DNA from 3 places in the Streptococcus sp. ALY_208 genome. Region 2 is predicted to be linked to each of the others. Evidence: predicted binding sites of a transcription regulator. Region 2 holds the regulator's gene; each other region holds the start of a gene.
What was found. Region 2 encodes Rex, which represses fermentation and respiration genes when NADH is low (regulators of the CRP and FNR family bind a similar motif). Its sites were predicted from a motif close to TTGTGAANTANTTCACAA; they were not measured.

Region 1 (6,540 bases), on a different contig from region 2:
AATCTTCAGCGTATCCTAGACATGCCCGTGCTCAAGGATTTATCTATCCAACAAATACACCAAGCGATCACTGACATAGAAGAGGACTTTGATCTCAGCTACGATAAAATCCAAAAAGAGGCCATCACAAAAGCTCTGACCAGCAAGGTATTTCTCCTGACAGGAGGACCTGGTACTGGAAAAACAACCGTCATCAACGGAATCATCCATGCCTATGCTCAGTTACACAAGATTGACCTTGAGGCTAAGGAACTTCCCATTATCTTAACGGCCCCAACAGGCCGTGCTAGTCGCCGGATGAATGAATTGACAGGACTTCCAGCTGCCACAATTCACCGCCACCTAGGGCTGACAAGCGATGGTAGCGACTTTCAAACGCTTGAAGACTTCCTTGACTGTGACTTGATTATTATCGATGAATTTTCTATGGTTGATACTTGGTTAGCCAACCAGCTCCTATCCAGTATCTCATCCAATACGCAAGTTATTATCGTTGGAGATAGTGACCAACTCCCATCAGTAGGTCCCGGCCAAGTGCTAGCAGATCTCCTCAAGGTCCCAAATCTACCACAAATCGCCTTGACTAAGATCTTCCGACAATCTGAAGATTCCACCATTGTGACCTTAGCCAGTCAGATTCGCCAAGGCCAGCTCCCCCCTGATTTCACCCAGAAAAAAGCTGATCGTTCTTACTTTGAAGCACAAGCCCAGCAGATTCCAGCCATGATAGAAAAGATCGTGACATCTGCTCTCAAGAGTGGCATCGAAGCCCAAGAAATTCAAATCCTAGCGCCTATGTACCGGGGACAGGCAGGTATCAACTCACTCAATACCTTGATGCAAAATCTCCTCAATCCTAAGGTCAATAAAGAGGAATTCTCTTTTAACGATCTTGTCTTTCGTACCGGTGATAAGGTTCTTCATTTGATCAATGATGCTGAACTCAATGTCTTTAACGGTGATATTGGGACCATTACAGACCTAATCCCCGGCAAGTACACCGAAAGCAAGCAGGATGAGATTTACTTAGATTTTGATGGTAGCCAAGTCGTTTACCCCCGCAATGAATGGCACAAAATTACTCTAGCCTATGCCATGTCTATCCACAAGTCGCAAGGTAGTGAATTTCAAGTTGTCATCCTCCCATTAACACGCCAGAGCGGCCGCATGCTCCAGCGCAATCTCATCTATACAGCCATCACCCGCTCAAAGAGTAAGTTAATCTTGTTAGGAGAACTCAGTGCCTTCACTTATGCGATTGAGCACCAAAGTACCAAGCGCAAGACTTATCTGGTTGAACGCTTTGGCACCCCTCAAGCTAGCCACCCGACCTCTTCTCAGTCTGATAGCCTAGCACTGGCTGGCTCCAATCATGAAGCTAGCTCTCCTCAGACAGACTTACCTGCAAAACAGCCAAACGAGCCTGATAGCAAGCAGGCCCATATCCTCACAGCAGAAAATCTCAACAGTATTGATCCCATGATCGGACTGAGCACAGAGGATATCGCTCTCTTTTTTAAGATAAACCCGTAAACGATCTAGAAAGGAGCATCAGCCATGATGATCCCCATCAGTGACTTGATCACCATCTTCAAAAAATCAAATCGGACGATCGCTATCGCCCATCTAATCAACCTGATCCTCAATTTGATCCTCTTCTTCACCTTGGCACTTAGCCTATTTCTCATTTCTCAAGATATAACACTTGATAAAGAACTAGAAAAATCTATCTATGACGTATTAGGACAACTCCCTGGTAACTATATCTTTAACTTAATGGTCAATATTGTCATCAATACCATCATCATGATTCTAGCCTTTATCAACCAAGCCAAAATTAAAAACCACAAGCTAGTATCAGATTGGCCCTATCTCTTAGGCTATACCCTCTGCGCCATCAATATCATCTTCGCTCTTATCTCAGACAGCGGTCTGCTCTTTATTCTGACCCAGTTGATCTATCTAGCCTATTATATATCAGCTCACAGCTCTGGAAAACTCCTCAATACCTTACTAAAAACCCTGACAAAAAACTAAGACAATAATAATCCTTCCTAATCTAGCTAATCTTTCTATGTTTAGAAGTTATGTGTTTCACATTACTTACTAAAAACGAGACTGAAACATAATTCAGTCTCGTTTTTAGTAAAATTTAACAACAACCTATTAAATATCCAGTTTAATAGCTTCTTGACGCCCTTCCAAGGCCGTCACTGTTACCCCCAACAAACGAATCCCCGTAGCCTCTTTGCCTTCAATCTCATCATAAATAGCATGAGCCTCCTGCTCAATCACATCAGCATCCTGAGTAGCCTGCTCCAAACTATGTCGCTTGGTCACTGTAGAAAAATCGGCATAACGCACCTTTAGCACAATCACCCGCCCTCTTTTATGATAACTTTCCAAAGTAGCCGCCACCCGCCTAACATTCTTGGAAATCTCTGCCTTAACATCCTCATCAGACAGTAAAAGTTTGGCGTAAGTACGCTCACTCCCAACGGACTTGCGCTCTCGATTAGGACGTACTGGACTATTAGAAATACCTCTCGCCTTACGATAAAGATCATACCCAAACCGTCCAAAATGATCAATCAAGGTCATCTCTGATAAATTCAAAAGATCTTCACCTGTAAAGACACCCAGCTCATTCAAACGCTTGACGGATTGCTTACCAACACCATGAAATTTTTCAATAGGCAACTGACTCAAAAAGTGCTCAGCCTCCTCTGGTAATATCAGTGTCAAACCCCTAGGCTTTTTAAAATCACTCGCTAGCTTAGCTAAAAATTTATTATAAGAGACACCAGCAGAGCAAGTCAGATGAAGCTCCCGCCAGATATCATACTGAATCATCTTTGCCAGCTTGACTGCGGATTTAATGCCCAATTTATTATCAGTCACATCCAAATAAGCCTCATCAATCGACATGGGCTCAACAAGATCAGTATAACGGCTAAAAATTTCCCGAATCTGCTGACCAATCTGACGATACTTTTTGTAATTACCAGAAACAAAGACGGCCTGAGGACATCGTTCCAAGGCCTCTTTAGAATTCATAGCGGAGTGAATGCCATATTTTCTAGCTTCATAATTACAGGTGGATACGACACCCCGCCCACCCGTCTGACGAGGGTCGGCACCAATGATCAATGGTTTCCCTCTAAGGTCTGGATTATCCCTCTCTTCCACAGCAGCAAAAAAGGCATCCATATCAATATGAATAATTTTACGGCTAGTATCATTGAGCAGAGGAAAAATAAGCATAGTTAACCTTTCTTACTTCGTTAGTTTATTATACAACATCGCTGACTGATTGACCAGCTTTAAAGCTAAAAATTTATAGTGACAGATGCAGGTAATTTCCACTTTTTCGTTGTGAAAGCGGTTACCATATGGTATACTGAAAGTGTAATGACGTAGCAAATAGCTACTAGAAATTTTAGGAGATGGATTATGGCTACTGTAAAAACAAACACAGATGTCTTTGAAAAAGCCTGGGAAGGCTTCAAAGGTACAGATTGGAAAGAAAAGGCTAGTGTAGCACGCTTCGTTCAGGCAAACTACACCCCTTATGACGGTGATGAAAGCTTCCTAGCTGGTCCTACGGAGCGCACCCTCCACATCAAGAAAATCGTCGATGATACCAAGGCTAGCTACGAAGCTCAAGGCCGCTTTCCTATGGATACTCAACCCACTTCAATCGCAGGAATTGGAGCTGGGTATATCGATAAAGATCAAGAAGTGATCTACGGTATCCAAAATGATGAACTTTTCAAGCTCAACTTCATGCCAAAGGGCGGTATCCGTATGGCAGAAACTGCCTTGACCGAACATGGTTATGAACCCGACCCAGCTGTCCATGAAATTTTCACAAAACATGTCACAACTGTTAACGACGGTATTTTCCGTGCCTATACTTCAAACATTCGTCGTGCCCGCCATGCCCACACTGTCACAGGCCTACCAGACGCTTACTCACGCGGTCGTATCATCGGAGTTTATGCACGACTAGCTCTCTATGGCGCTGACTACCTCATGCAAGAAAAAGTCAACGACTGGAATGCTTTGACTGAAATTGACGAAGAAACTATTCGTCTGCGTGAAGAAGTCAACTTACAATATCAAGCCCTGCAAGATGTTGTTAAATTAGGAGATCTCTACGGTGTAGATGTTCGTCGTCCAGCCTACGATACTAAGGAAGCTGTTCAATGGACAAACATTGCCTTCATGGCTGTTGCTCGCGTGATCAACGGGGCTGCTACATCACTTGGTCGTGTCCCAATCGTCCTCGATGTCTACGCTGAGCGTGACCTAGCACGTGGTACCTATACTGAAAGCGAAATTCAAGAATTTATCGACGATTTCGTCATGAAACTACGTACGGTCAAATTTGCCCGTACCAAAGCCTACGATGAATTGTATTCTGGTGATCCTACCTTTATCACCACTTCAATGGCTGGTATGGGAGCCGATGGCCGTCACCGTGTCACCAAGATGGACTACCGTTTCCTAAATACATTGGACAACATCGGTAATTCACCAGAGCCAAACTTGACTGTTCTTTGGACTGACAAATTGCCATACGCTTTCCGTCACTACTGCATGCACATGAGCCACAAACACTCTTCTATCCAATATGAAGGTGTAACCACAATGGCTAAAGACGGTTATGGTGAAATGTCATGTATCTCCTGCTGTGTCTCACCGCTCGACCCAGAAAATGAGGAGCAACGTCACAACATTCAATACTTCGGTGCTCGTGTAAATGTCCTGAAAGCTCTCTTGACCGGCCTTAATGGTGGTTACGATGACGTTCATAAGGACTACAAAGTCTTCGATATCGAGCCTATTCGTGACGAAGTACTGGACTTCGACACCGTTAAAGCTAATTTTGAAAAATCTCTCGATTGGTTGACAGATACCTACGTAGATGCCCTCAATATCATTCACTACATGACTGATAAGTATAACTACGAAGCTGTTCAGATGGCCTTCCTGCCAACTCATCAACGAGCTAACATGGGATTTGGTATCTGTGGTTTTGCCAATACCGTTGATACCCTTTCAGCTATTAAATACGCTACTGTTAAACCAATCCGCGATGAAGACGGCTACATCTACGATTACGAGACAACCGGTGACTATCCACGTTGGGGTGAAGATGACCCTCGTTCTAATGAATTAGCAGAATGGTTGATCGAAGCCTACACAACTCGTCTTCGCAGTCACAAGCTTTACAAGAATGCAGAAGCAACCGTATCACTTTTGACTATCACATCTAACGTGGCTTACTCTAAACAAACTGGTAACTCACCAGTCCACAAAGGTGTCTATCTCAATGAAGATGGCACTGTCAACCTATCTAAGTTGGAATTCTTCTCACCAGGTGCCAACCCATCTAACAAGGCTAAAGGTGGCTGGTTGCAAAATCTCAACTCTCTTGCCAGCCTTGACTTTGCTTATGCAGCCGATGGTATCTCATTGACGACCCAAGTTTCACCACGTGCTCTTGGTAAGACTCGTGAAGAACAAGTTGATAACCTGGTCACTATCCTTGATGGTTACTTTGAAAACGGTGGCCAACACGTCAACCTCAATGTCATGGACCTCAAAGATGTCTACGACAAGATCATGAGCGGGGAAGATGTCATCGTTCGTATCTCTGGATACTGTGTCAACACTAAATACCTGACTAAGGAACAAAAGACTGAATTGACACAACGTGTCTTCCACGAAGTCCTCTCAATGGATGACGCTGCTGAAGCTCTCTCAGGACAAGCAAAATAGAAGCTATCAGCAAAAAGACTTTGCCTAACTTAATGGCAAAGTCTTTTTGCTATGTTTATAAATCGTACTATATAGTCGAATGAGTGATAAATATCCACAAACCAACTTATGAGGATCATGAATGTAGCAAACTCTCTAGATCATAACTCTTATTTATAAAATTAAAAGTTAAAACAAACCGTCTGTTAGCAATTTATAAAATTGAGATAATATCATACTGAGAATTACAAATCTCTATAAATTATTTTCTTATACCTAGTTCAATCGTATTATTAATAATAAGCATTATACAATCTATACCAGTTGATCTCAATAGTTCTTGCTCCTCTTTTGAGCGCTCAAAATACAACAATTCATCTACAATAGATGAAATAAAATCAAAAATTACCCCAGAAAGAACCTTTAACCTTTGACTTTCTCTACAACCAGTATAATATAAAAAGCATTGATATGTTAAATCTTTCACTTTGGAATTGTGCTCTTTTAATATTAGTTTAACTTTAGGTATCGTCAATGCTAGCATTTCAATTTGAGTATGAAAATCTTCATTTTCATTTTCTACCAATTTATCGACCAAGATCTCTAAACATTGTCTAGGATCTTTTTTAAATAAATTTAGAAAGTCTTGATTATTAATATCATCAAATAAACGGATAAATGTACTATTATAATCATCTAGCAATGATATTAAAATTGCTTCTTTATCAGAAAAATAAGAATATAAAGTACCTATAGATACACCCGCCTCTTTTG
Region 2 (6,540 bases):
TATCAAAGGGCAGGTGAAAAATTCTGTTGGGGCTGGTGATTCGATGGTTGCTGGTTTTACTGGTGAATTTATTAAGTCAGCAGATCCAGTGGAAGCACTCAAATGGGGGGTTGCCTGCGGTACAGCAACTGCCTTTTCGGATGATTTAGCAAGTATTGAGTTTATTAAGGATACATATCAAAAAGTAGAGGTAGAAAAACTATGAAAATTCAAGATGTCCTAAACAAAGAGGTCATGCTTCTTGATTTGCAAGCGACTACCAAGGAAGCAGCTATCGATGAGATGATTGCTAGCTTGGTAGATAAGGGTGTTGTGACAGATTTTGATGTTTTTAAAAAAGGTATCATGGATCGTGAAGCCCAAACATCAACAGGCCTTGGGGATGGTATTGCCATGCCTCACAGTAAGAATAAAGCTGTGACGGAAGCAACGGTGCTTTTTGCTAAGTCTAGTAAAGGTGTTGATTATGAAGCATTGGATGGTCAACCAACAGATTTATTCTTTATGATTGCAGCACCAGATGGTGCTAATGATACGCATTTAGCAGCTCTTGCTGAGTTGTCCAAGTATTTGATGAAGCCTGGATTCGCAGATAGTTTGCGCAAGGTGACCAGTCCTGATCAAGTGATTGCAACTTTTGATGCAGAGGAAGAAAAAAATGAAGCGCAAGCAGCGCAAAAAGCTGCAGCACAGCAAGAAGCAGTCAATTCAGATAAACCGCTTATCGTTGCTGTTACGGCATGTACAACAGGAATTGCCCACACTTACATGGCTGAAGAAGCTCTCATCAAACAAGGTGAGGAAATGGGCGTCACCGTTCGTGTTGAAACAAATGGTGCTTCTGGTGTTGGTAATGCATTGACAGCAGATGAGATTGCAAAAGCACAGGGTGTTATCATTGCTGCGGATAAAGCTGTTGAGACTTCTCGTTTTGATGGTAAACAGTTGATTTCTAAACCGGTTGCTGCTGGTATTCGTGAGCCAGAAGTGCTCATTCAAAATATCTTAGATGGTAAGGGTGAAACTTTCCATGCAACGGATGCAGCTGCGTCAAGCTCTGCTGAGGAATCAAAAGGTCTGGGCAGTGCTTTCTATAAACACCTCATGAGTGGTGTTTCACAAATGCTGCCATTCGTTATCGGTGGTGGTATCATGATTGCCCTTTCATTCCTTATTGACCAAGGAATGGGTGTACCAAAATCTCAACTTAGCCACTTGGGTAATTATCATTTGATTGCAGCGCTTTTCAATCAAATTGGTAATGCAGCTTTTGATTTTATGCTACCTATCCTTGCTGGTTATATCGCTTACTCCATTGCTGAGAAACCTGGCTTGATTGCCGGTTTTGTAGCTGGTAGTATGGCTAAAATAGGATTGGATTACAGCCACATTGTCCATTATGATAAATTTGCTTCAATTACTTCGGAAAACAAACTTACAGAAGCAGTTAATAAAATCGTTTCTGGACAAGTACCTTCAGGATTTCTTGGAGCCTTGGTTGGTGGTTTTCTAGCTGGTGGTGTTGTTCTTCTTCTAAGGAAGTATATAAAAGTTCCACGTTCACTTGATGGTATTAAATCTATTCTTTTATTACCATTACTTGGTGTTGCTATTACTGGTTTCTTGATGCTCTTGGTGAATATCCCAATGGGCGCTATCAATACAGCCTTGAACGACTTCCTCCAAGGATTGTCTGGTGCGTCAGCTATCTTACTTGGTTTGGTTGTTGGTGGTATGATGGCCATCGATATGGGTGGACCGTTCAATAAGGCTGCTTATATCTTTGGTACAGGTACACTGGCTGAAACAGTAGCAAGCGGTGGTTCTGTGGCTATGGCAGCAGTAATGGCTGGTGGTATGGTACCGCCATTGGCTGTCTTTGTGGCTACTCGCTTATTCCCTGCTAAGTTTACACAAGAAGAACGTGATTCAGGTTTGACTAATATTGTTATGGGCTTATCATTTATCACAGAAGGCGCTATTCCATTTGGTGCTGCTGACCCAGTTCGTGCTATTCCTAGCTTTATGGCTGGTTCAGCTCTTACAGGTGCCTTAGTTGGTCTATCAGGCATTAAGTTGATGGCTCCACACGGTGGTGTATTCGTTGTTGCTCTAACGACTAACTGGTGGCTCTATCTTGTCTATGTCGCTATTGGTGCTATTGTATCTGGTATACTCTTTGGAGTGTTACGTAAGGCAAAATAATTTAAGAAATAAATAGTAGAAATGGTTAGAAATTTTTATTTCTAACCATTTTTTTGATTTTATTTTACGAATATATAGATGGAGGATATTATTATGTATACTATTGGAATTTCAAATGATGCCTTAAAGCCCAGAGAGCGTTTAATGGCTCAAGGGGCAGAAGAACTCAGTCATCAGGAACTATTAGCGATTATATTACGTACTGGGACAAAAAAAGAGCCAGTCTTATCTTTAGCTAATCATATTATTAGTCAGATGGATAGCTTGGCTGATTTTCGTCAACTCTCTTTAAAAGAGTTGCAAAAGCTTGATGGTATAGGACCTGTGAAAGCTATAGAAATCAAGGCGATATTAGAATTTTCAAGACGTGTCAACAATGCAGTGCCTGAAAAGCGTGAGCGTATCCTTTCTAGCAGTCAATTGGCCAAAAAAATGATTGAGGAGTTGAGAGATAAAAGGCAGGAACATTTAGTTGCTCTTTATTTAGATACCCAGAATCGTTTGCTCAAGCAGCAAACGATCTTTATTGGCAGTGTTCGTCACTCTATTGCTGAGCCACGTGAAATTCTTCATCATGCTTGTAAGTTGATGGCGACTTCACTGATTGTTGTCCACAATCATCCTTCGGGGCAGCCACGTCCTAGTCATCATGATATTGATTTTACCGAAAAAATAAAACGATGCTGTGACGACTTAGGAGTAGATTTCCTAGATCACATCATCGTTGGTAGTAAAAGTTATTATAGCTTTCGAGAAAGGAGTGACTTGATTCTTTAGAGCTCGTTAACAAAATAATCAAAGAGCTGTTGATCTGCAGAGCGATGATTTAAAAGTAATTCAGGATGCCACTGAACTCCCATGAAATGGATGTCTGGATTATTGGATTGAACAGCCTCTATTGTTTTATCATCAGGATCCATAGCTATCACATCTAAAAATGGTGATAATTCTTTGATACTTTGATGATGAAAAGAATTTATTTCTGTGGTTTTTCCATAAAATTCCGCTAGTTTTGAGTCCTCTTTGACAGACATACGATGGTAGAGGTAGTCACTAGGTTCATCTTGCCAATGATTTTCAATCGCCTGGTTGAGGCTTCCCCCCAGTGCCACATTCATCAGCTGGGTACCACGACATACTGAAAAAATAGGTTTTTCTTGCCGGATTGCCTCATCAATGATAGCAAATTCAAAGATGTCCCGTTTTCGTAAAAAGTCATCATCACTTGCAGTATTTTCTTCATGATAGAAGTCTGGGTCAATGTTTTGACCTCCGATTAAAAGAATTTTATCTACCTTTTCGACATAATCTTTAGCCTCTTGGGGGGGTCCTATAGGAATAAGCAGAGGAAGTCCACCTGCACGTTGTACACCCTGGATAAATCCTGTTGGTGCATAACTCCACATAATACCTGTATTGGGATTGGGTCTTTCATTTGTTGTAATACCAATAATTGGTTTAGGGGCCATAGACATCCTCCTTTAAATGTTTTTTCTATTAATCCTGATTCATAAAATAGAGTAGAGTTTGTAATTCACTGGTTAAATCGACATACTGGACAAAGACACCTTTAGGTAGATCTAAATTGACAGGTGAGAAACTCAAGATCCCCTTGATACCAGCTTCTACTAGCTGTTCAGATACTTCTTGAGCCTTGATGCTAGGTACTGTTAGGATAGCTGTTTGGCAGTCTGAATTTGCCAGTTTTTCCTTAAGGCTTGAGATGCCATAAATAGGAATATCATCAGTAGTTTTAGTGCCTACCAGCTCATTATCATCTGTATCAAACGCCATGATGATTTTCATTTTATTGCGCTCATGGAAGCGATAGTGAAGAAGTGCTCTTCCCATATTGCCACAACCTACTAGAGCAACATTGGTAATAGAATGATCATGGAGAATATCTGCAAAGAAGTTCATCAATTTTTTGACATCATAGCCGAAACCTCTACGACCGAGCTCACCAAAATATGAGAAATCTCTACGTACGGTAGCTGAGTCAACACCAATTGCTTCAGCAATTTGTTTAGAACTTGCTTTTTCAATATTTTCTGCGTTAAAGCGCTTAAAAATTCTATAGTAGAGTGAAAGTCGTTTTGCTGTCGCTTTAGGGATGGATTTGTCAATGGCCATATGATCAACTCCTAATTTCATTTAAAATTCAACTAGATTATAAACTAAGTTTGTGAAAACTGCAACAAATTAACTAATATAAAAAACCTATAAATAATATAGGTTTTAGCTATCAACTCTTTCTTTTGTAAAAATATCGCGTTCTACGAGACTGTCCATTAGAAAATAAAATTTATCTTGGATAATGTTCAGCTTGTCATTTTTAAAAATATTGACCTGACGTAGCCCTGACTGGTCTGTAATGATTAATTTAAAGGAAGTGAGGTCTTTATTGACCGTGAGCTTCAAAGGAAAGCCATTACCAGAATTAGGCACTTCTTCGAGAAGTCTATTCAGTTCATAGTGACCAAGCTTGTTTTGTTCAAAAGTAGTATCAATTAACGTATACTTTCGGACATTACTTGTAAGGGTGTAACGATATAGGCAATCATCAAGGTGGATAGTTTTTTCAAAAGCCATTGTTAAGAAAGTATCTCCTTTAATTTAGTAGTGAGTTGTTCAACATCTTGTGGCAGGGTTTGATCTGAGAAGCTGATTCGAATGGATTCATGAAGTCTATCTGAATCATTACCATAGTAAGCAGCAAGTACATGACTAGGATCAACAGTGCCGGCTGTGCATGCTGATCCTGTTGAGACAGCTATCCCAGATAGATCCAGCTGGGTTAGAAGGAGGCCATTATTGCTAGATGGAAAACCAATATTGACAACATAGGGTAGCGTATTATCTGTGCCATTGAGGTAGTAGTCCATATTAGCTAGATTAGATAAGAGTTGTTCTCTTAAATTACTGACATGTTGGTAGTGGTTAGTCATATCTTGATAGGCTTCTGTCATAGCTTGAGCCATACCAGCTATCCCTACCATATTTTCTGTGCTTGCTCGTCTTTTATCTTCTTGCTCACCACCATGTAGGAGAGAATCCATATGTAGAGGGTGAGTATAGAGAAATCCAACTCCTTTAGGTCCATGAAATTTATGAGCAGAAGCAGATAAGAGATCAATCCCTAGCTTTTCTGGATAAATAGCAATTTTCCCCATGACTTGAACGGCATCAACATGAAAGACAGCTTGATGGTCAGCCAATAATTCTCCAAATTCTTGAATCGGAAGGAGATCACCAGTTTCATTGTTAGCAAACATGGTACTAACGAGAATGGTATCGTCTCTCAAAGCTTCTTTGAGGCTGTCTGTAGTGATTTTATTTTGGTCATTTGGCTGGAGATAAGTCACCTCAAAACCAAAACGGCTTTCAAGGTATTCCATGGTGTTGAGAACAGAATGATGCTCAATAGCTGTTGTGATAAGATGCTTTCCTTTATTTTGATTAGCAAGAGCATAGCCTTGTATAGCGGTATTATTAGCTTCTGTACCGCCCGATGTGAAGATAATATTTCTAGGCTGAGTTTCGAGAAGTTCAGCAATAGTCTGTCGATTGTCTCGGAGTAAGTGACTGGCTGTACGTCCATAATTATGGATACTTGAAGGATTTCCAAAATTATTGGTCATTACATTGGTCATGGTTTCGATAACACCAGGGGTTAAGGGAGTTGTGGCAGCATTATCGAGATAAATCATCATCAATTGTCCTCACTATCTGCAGTATAAGTAAAGAGTGGGCTGAGCGGTTTGTGATTATGGATGCGTGTAATAGCATCTCCAATGAGTGAGCTAGCTGAGAGATAGGTTACATTGCTACAGATATTTTCTTTCGTTGCGACTGAGTCTGTGACAAGAATCTCTTTAATAGGAGCAGTTTCTAAGATATCAGATGCACCGCCTGCAAATAGACCGTGACTGGCGACAGCATAGATGCTTGAGGCTCCCTCACGTTCAACAATTTTAGCAGCTTCGGCTAAGGTTTTACCGGTATTTAAAATGTCATCAATCAAAATAGCTTTTTTACCGGTTACTTCACCAATGATATAGCCCTCTTCACGGTGCATATCATCTTGATCGTAGTCGATAATAGCGATAGGAGCATCTAAATATTCAGCTAAACTGCGTGCCCGCTTGATGCCTGAATTTTTGGGGCTTACCACCACAACATTTGAACCTGTTAGCCCCATATTAATATAGTGTTCAGCAAAAAGAGGAACAGTAAAGAGGTTGTCTACAGGGATATCGAAAAAGCCTTGCACCTGAACAGCATGAAGGTCGAGAGTCAAAATTCTATCAGCTCCTGCCTTGACGAGCATGTTGG
Region 3 (6,540 bases), on a different contig from region 2:
GGACACTATTCTTATCTCCAATATCAAAATCTACTCAAAGAACCAGCTGAATTCTTTTCTGAATACGCTCATGATATTTCTCTGTTGAAGCAATTTTTCTCAGATGAGATCCAGCAGCTATCTTTATCGGAAATCGAACAAAAGATTGATATCACCATTCCTCGTAGCTCTAGTCTTATTAGAAGTTGTTTATCCAGTACAGACGTACGCTATAGTAATGGTAAGTATATGATGAAAGTTGATGAAAAAGAACAGCAAGTTAGATTCACTGCAGACTAATGTATGAGTTAATGGCGCCGATAATTAGATAACAATTAGTAACTAGCTATAAAATCATTTCCTCACTTGCCTACCTAACCATGCGGTGAGTAACCATCAGAGCTGCTGAACATAAATATGGTATAATAAAAACAATCTAGTCGAAAAAAGTGTAAAATTTATAATGAATAGATAGACTGGAATAGATTGAAAATCATGAAAAAGAAGATGGACCGATCAGTTAGGAGGTAGAAGGAAGATAGGGAACATGAAAAACAAAGAAAAAGGCATGCTTGTTTTGCATGATAGTCATCTGGCTAAAGAACTTGGTGTAGAGATTCACGAAGTTGATGGCCGAAAGTTTGCAATGATCGAGCCTGAACGATTAAAGCAATTGCGTCCAGAACTTTATCATAGGATGATGAAAAATCGTGTGGAGATCAACAAAGAAGAATGAGTTGCGTTTATCAATTTTACACCCCTTCAAGGGGTGTTTTTCTATATTTGTAAGCTATTGATTAATCATAACTTTTGTTCTATCATCAACAAAAATAGACGAAGCTGGAAAATGTTGATCCAACCTCATCTATTACAATGGATTATGATTTTTTTATAGGAAATTTTTTAATAAAGATCACTGCAGCACTTAGCGCAGATACAATAGCGGCGTATACTGTGAGAGGCGTTTTTGCTTCACCTGTTTTAGGTAAAGTATTTGCCTTATTATTTGATGAGTTAGCTTTATCTGACGGTGCAGAGTGATTTTTAGATGATTTTTCCGCATCACCAGAATCTTGTTTATCTGACGATTTAGAATTCTTTGGATCAGATGAATCTTTCCCACTTTGGTTAGGGACATCTGTACCACTGCTTGGAGCTTCTTTTTCATCAGATGATGAGGAATCTGACTCTGATTTTCCCTTGTCTGCTGAGCCATCAGATCCTTTTTGTGAGGAGGAATCATCAGAATCACCTGCTTGTGATCCAGATTCAGATCCTTGATCTGGAGTATCGGTACCGTCGGAAGGTACCGAATTATCAGATGGTGGCTGAGTTTCTTCTGATGAAGAACTATCATTAGAGTCAGATTCTTCAGATGATGGCTGGGTCTCCTCAGATGGATCACTAGAATCAGGTGCTTCGGATGACGGTACACTATCGTCAGAATTAGGCTGCTCGGCTTCGGATGATGGATTAGAATCAGATTCTGACTGATCAGAATTGCCATCATCGGGTTGATTTTCTTGCGGAGCTTCTTGGTTATTATCGGGTGTTTCTGTGTCGCTATCAGGTACACCTACTTGATCGTCAGCTGATGCAGTAGCTGTTACCAGAGAGTTAATAGATTTGATAAAATGTTTAGGAAGTCGAACAGAAGGTGCAGACAATGTTTCTGCACTAGCCGGGGTAGATGTGGCGAGTGCTAATCCCAAGATACTAGCGGATAATAAGAGACTCGATTTACGAGTGAAAAATGATTTTGACATACTGTAAATATCCTTTCTTTATGATAACTACTTTAGTATAGCTTAAAATACGAGTAGAACTCTTTATTATAAAAAGTTCTACTTCATTGAGGACGTTATCTAACTAAAACTTGTTTTCTTAGATATTATTTAATAAACTAGAGTTAATGGCACTAGCTTGCTGACGAGTTACATTAGAATAGTGAACCGGATGCTTATTATTGGTCTTTGATGCCTTAATTTTTAGGAGTGTGATATGACACGAAGTTATAAGAGTTATTTACTTGTATTTATTATAATGCTGCTATTTTTGTTGATTGGTAGCATCTATTCGTTAAATATTAATGGGCGGATCTTATGGCATCCTTCGGTAATGATCAGTTTATTCTCAATTATATTATTAATAGTTCTTAGTATATATGCACTAAAAGCAAGGGTCTCTTATCGCTATCTTTTATTATTGGCATCTTGTGTGATTTCCTTCTATCTATGTGCTACCCTTTTGACAACACGAATATCTCATTATAGAACTGTACAGACGAATATACTCTTGAATTCTGATCGGTTACTTTTTAGGGATGACACCGCAATGAAACTATTATCTAAGAATTCCAAGGGAAAAAAGATCTTATTTTTTTATAGATATGGGTGTAAACGTTGTAAAGTGGCCGTACCTTATCTGTTAGAGCACATTTCTTCAGAGGACAAAGAAAGTATCTATTTTATCGATATCAGTAGCAAGCGAGGGAAAAAATTAGCTCAGTATTATAACGTAAATTCCGCTGCTACAGTAGTTGTATCCGACCAAGACGAATACAAGGAGTACTCCTTAACAAGTATTAAAAAAGGCAAAGCTGTTATTGATTTTGAAACTATATCTCGAGTTATTGATATAGTGACCTCTCATTAAATTATTTTTTATTATAAAAAATAATCTGAAGGTATTTTGATAATATTAGTGGTGTAGTGATATTGTTGAGGAACGCAAGCTAATGATAGAGTAAATCATTTGCAATAGCTTACCCTGCAATTTTGACTACAGATAAATGTAATCCCTTCTTTGGATTATTTTCTATCTATTCATTTAGATGATACTTGTTTTGTAACAGGTATCATCTTTTGTTTTCTAGGCTCGATAGATTAACAGTAGTGTTTATTGTTGGATAACTTAACCACTTTACAGTCATAATTTTATTTGTTTGATACAGAAAAATACTCTTCTGACTTGAATCTCAGCTAGTAGAAGCCTATAATATTATTAATAATGAAGGTATCTTAGGCAGAGAATATCTATTGTACTAGTAAGATTAGTTGCTTTCTGACTGAAATAATTAATTGTAAAACGAGGTAGTTATGCGTAAAAAAGAAAATGATAAAGCTGATTATGATAAAGATTATGAGAGAATTTTTGACTATTTCTTTATAGGAATTGGCTTGGCTGCTATAGTGACCTTGTTCATTGGTGGCTTGACCCGATATCTTACGTGGACGGTTGTTTTTAAGGTTGTTCTTACAGGACTTATAATAGTAAGTGCGATGCTACTAGCCTCTCATAAGCCATCTTTAAAAGAGCATGTCCTATTTGAAGACCAAGATTTCTTATCATGAAGTCTTTAGCAGTTGATAATTTTCCTTTCTCATAAGATCTATGGAAAGAATGAGTGGATTAGTTTTGAACCTCCAGTCCCATCTCAAGATTGATAGCATCCTTAAATTATTTTCTGAGAGCAGATCTCTCCTTTAACTCTGGGAAGATCTGCTTTTTAATTCCCTCAATCGTTGATGTTCTCCTTATACTTTAATAAGTGAAAAAATTCACATTATCTATTGACAGTAGCTCAGAAATATAATATACTAACATCGTGAAAAAATTCACAATTACAAAACGATAAACGGCTACAGTATTTCTTCTATAGAAATGATCTGATAGATAACCGCTTAAAATGGAGGAGTTTCCTATGGCAAAGGACACAAAGGTAGAGACTATGACGGCTGAGGAAGAAGCACAAGTTTATACAGCTGGCTTGGTTGACAAAGCCCTAGAAGCAGAAAAAATTTTCGCCAATTATACCCAAAAAAAAGTTGACCAGATTGTTGCAGCTATGGCTCTGGCGGGTTCTGAGCGCTCGCTTGAGTTGGCCAAAGAGGCTGTCGCTGAGACCAAGCGTGGTATTGTAGAAGACAAGGACATCAAGAATCACTTTGCGACGGAAAATATCTATGAGCTCATCAAAAATGAAAAGACGGTTGGTATCATTGATGAGGATAAGGTCAAAGGTCAGGTTAAAATCGCAGCTCCTCTAGGTGTGATTGCGGGTATCGTCCCAACGACAAATCCAACCTCGACGACCATGTTTAAGATCTTGGTAGCTCTAAAGACCCGCAATGCCATCGTCTTTGCCTTTCATCCAGGTGCTCAACAGTGCTCGAGTCATGCCGCTAGGATTCTCTATGATGCTGCGATCAAGGCAGGTGCGCCAGAGAATATTATCCAATGGATCGAGACTCCCTCAATCGCTAATACCAAGGCCTTGATTACCAATTCTCATATCGCTTCTATCCTTGCGACAGGTGGGCCTGGTATGGTTAATGCCGCCCTTCGCTCTGGTAACCCCTCTATGGGAGTTGGGGCTGGTAACGGTGCGGTTTATGTGGATGCGACCGCACATTTGGATCGGGCTGTTGAAGACTTGCTCATGTCTAAGCGCTTTGACAATGGTATGATCTGTGCAACAGAAAATTCTGCTGTCGTAGAAGCAGCTATTTATGACGACTGGCTCAAGAAGATGCAAGAGAAAGGAGCCTACCTAGTCCCTAAAAAGGATTACAAAAAGCTAGAAGAAACTGTCTTTAATGACAAAGGCGGGGTCAACGGCCCTGTTGCAGGTATGTCAGCCCGCTGGATCTGTGAGCGAGCAGGCCTTGACTTGCCAGAAGGTAAGGATGTCCTCTTATTTGAGCTAGAGGCAAAAAATATCGGAGAAAAACTCTCTTCAGAAAAACTCTCTCCACTCTTGTCTGTTTATAAGGCTAAGGATCGTGAAGATGGGATTGCTATTGTAGAGGCGCTCCTTGAGCATGAAGGTGCAGGTCACAATGCGGCTATTCAGATTGGATCGCAAGCCGATCCCTTCGTTGCTGAGTATGGGGACCGTGTCAAAGCCTCTCGTATCCTTGTCAACCAACCGGATTCTATCGGTGGTATCGGTGACATCTACACTGATGCGCTCAAGGCCAGCTTAACACTTGGAACAGGATCATGGGGGAAAAATTCATTGTCACACAATCTATCAACTGGCGACCTCCTCAATGTCAAAACGGTGGCTAAGCGTCGTAATCGTCCACAATGGGTGCGCCTACCAGAAAAAACTTACTACGAAAAAAATGCAATTTCTTACTTACAAGATGACTATGAACCAATGAGTCGGGCCCTGATTGTGGCAGACCCTGGAATGGTTCAGTTTGGCTTTGTCGATACCGTTCTCGCTCAGCTAGCTCTGCGTGATGAAAAAGTGATGACTGCCGTTTATGGAACAATCAAGCCTGATCCAACTCTTGGACAAACCATCGAGATTGCCAAGCAAATGCGTGATTTCAAGCCTGATACTGTTATTGCAATCGGTGGTGGATCTGCCATTGACGCCTCCAAAATTGCCCGCCTCATTTACGAAGTTTCACTGGATCGAGACAGTGCTTGGCTGGATTCCTATGATGAAGTTAGTGATTTCTTCTTAGAATTGCAACAAAAATTTATCGATATCCGCAAAAGAATCGTCAAGTTTAAACATCAAAGACAGACCCGCCTCTTTTGTATCCCAACAACGTCTGGTACAGGTGCTGAAGTGACTCCTTTTGCCGTTATTACTGACGACCTGACCCATGTGAAATACCCTCTGGCCGACTATGAGCTGGTACCACAAGTGGCTATCGTTGATCCTGAGTTTGTCATGACTGTTCCTAAACGCACAGCGGCTCTCTCTGGATTAGATGCCCTGTCCCATGCCCTAGAGTCTTATGTCTCAGTCATGGCATCTGACTTCACCCGTCCATGGTCTCTAGAAGCTATCAAATTGATCATGGAAAATTTAGAGGACGCCTATCGTTATGATCCTGCCCATCCAACGCTTCGTGGTGAGCAAGCCAAAGAAAATATGCACTACGCATCGACCATAGCTGGGATGGCCTTTGGAAATGCCTTCCTTGGGATCAATCATTCCCTGGCTCACAAGACAGGTGGTGAGTTTGGGCTTCCGCACGGCTTAGCGATCGCTATCGCCATGCAGCACGTCATCCGCTTTAATGGCGTCGCCGGTAATGTGAAGCGTTCTGTTTACCCACGCTATGAGCAATACCGTGCGCAAAAAGATTATGCTGATATTGCTCGTGCTTTGGGACTCAAAGGCCAATCAGATGCTGACCTGGTTGAGGCCCTCTGCCAACGCATTGATGAGCTTATGAAGGCCGTAGATGTCGATCCTCGTCTCTCTGCTAATGGAGTGAGTCAAAAAGACTTCGATGCGGCGCTTGACCGTCTAGCTAGTCTAGCCTACGATGATCAATGCACCCCTGCCAACCCTCGCCAGCCCTATATCTCAGATATGAGGCAGCTCCTTATTGATCAGTTTTAAGCGTTGAAAAGTAGAGCTTAGACAAATATAGCGCACTCCTATCATTAAGGGGTGCGTTTTGCTCCACGATCATCCACTTATTTCAGTGACCCAAAATTCCCTGTAGTAGGAGTCGTCGACTCTATCAGGGACTCTCTAGGAGCTCTATGCTATAATAATGCTATGTCATTATTCAATCTTATTTTTGG

Region 1: pflB (formate C-acetyltransferase) is a predicted target of Rex. The motif match lies at 3,374-3,391, and genes of this name have one in related genera.
Region 3: adhE (bifunctional acetaldehyde-CoA/alcohol dehydrogenase) is a predicted target of Rex. The motif match lies at 3,585-3,602, and genes of this name have one in related genera.

Annotation. Positions count from the first base shown of each region.
Region 1 is NZ_JBZFUI010000007.1:48,308-54,847, forward strand. It holds gene recD2 (SF1B family DNA helicase RecD2) at 1-1,533, shown strand, start outside; gene AC4HAI_RS07645 (hypothetical protein) at 1,558-2,037, shown strand; gene dinB (DNA polymerase IV) at 2,167-3,264, opposite strand; gene pflB (formate C-acetyltransferase) at 3,454-5,787, shown strand; gene AC4HAI_RS07660 (TetR/AcrR family transcriptional regulator) at 6,029-6,540, opposite strand, start outside.
Region 2 is NZ_JBZFUI010000005.1:176,051-182,590, reverse strand. It holds gene pfkB (1-phosphofructokinase) at 1-205, shown strand, start outside; gene AC4HAI_RS06565 (PTS fructose transporter subunit IIABC) at 202-2,205, shown strand; gene radC (RadC family protein) at 2,299-2,982, shown strand; gene AC4HAI_RS06555 (gamma-glutamyl-gamma-aminobutyrate hydrolase family protein) at 2,979-3,674, opposite strand; gene AC4HAI_RS06550 (redox-sensing transcriptional repressor Rex) at 3,703-4,338, opposite strand; gene AC4HAI_RS06545 (DUF1831 domain-containing protein) at 4,444-4,797, opposite strand; gene AC4HAI_RS06540 (cysteine desulfurase family protein) at 4,800-5,915, opposite strand; gene AC4HAI_RS06535 (ribose-phosphate diphosphokinase) at 5,918-6,540, opposite strand, start outside.
Region 3 is NZ_JBZFUI010000004.1:120,287-126,826, forward strand. It holds gene AC4HAI_RS05190 (hypothetical protein) at 1-279, shown strand, start outside; gene AC4HAI_RS05195 (hypothetical protein) at 527-715, shown strand; gene AC4HAI_RS05200 (LPXTG cell wall anchor domain-containing protein) at 858-1,745, opposite strand; gene AC4HAI_RS05205 (hypothetical protein) at 2,314-2,634, shown strand; gene AC4HAI_RS05210 (hypothetical protein) at 3,078-3,332, shown strand; gene adhE (bifunctional acetaldehyde-CoA/alcohol dehydrogenase) at 3,683-6,352, shown strand; gene AC4HAI_RS05220 (hypothetical protein) at 6,515-6,540, shown strand, end outside.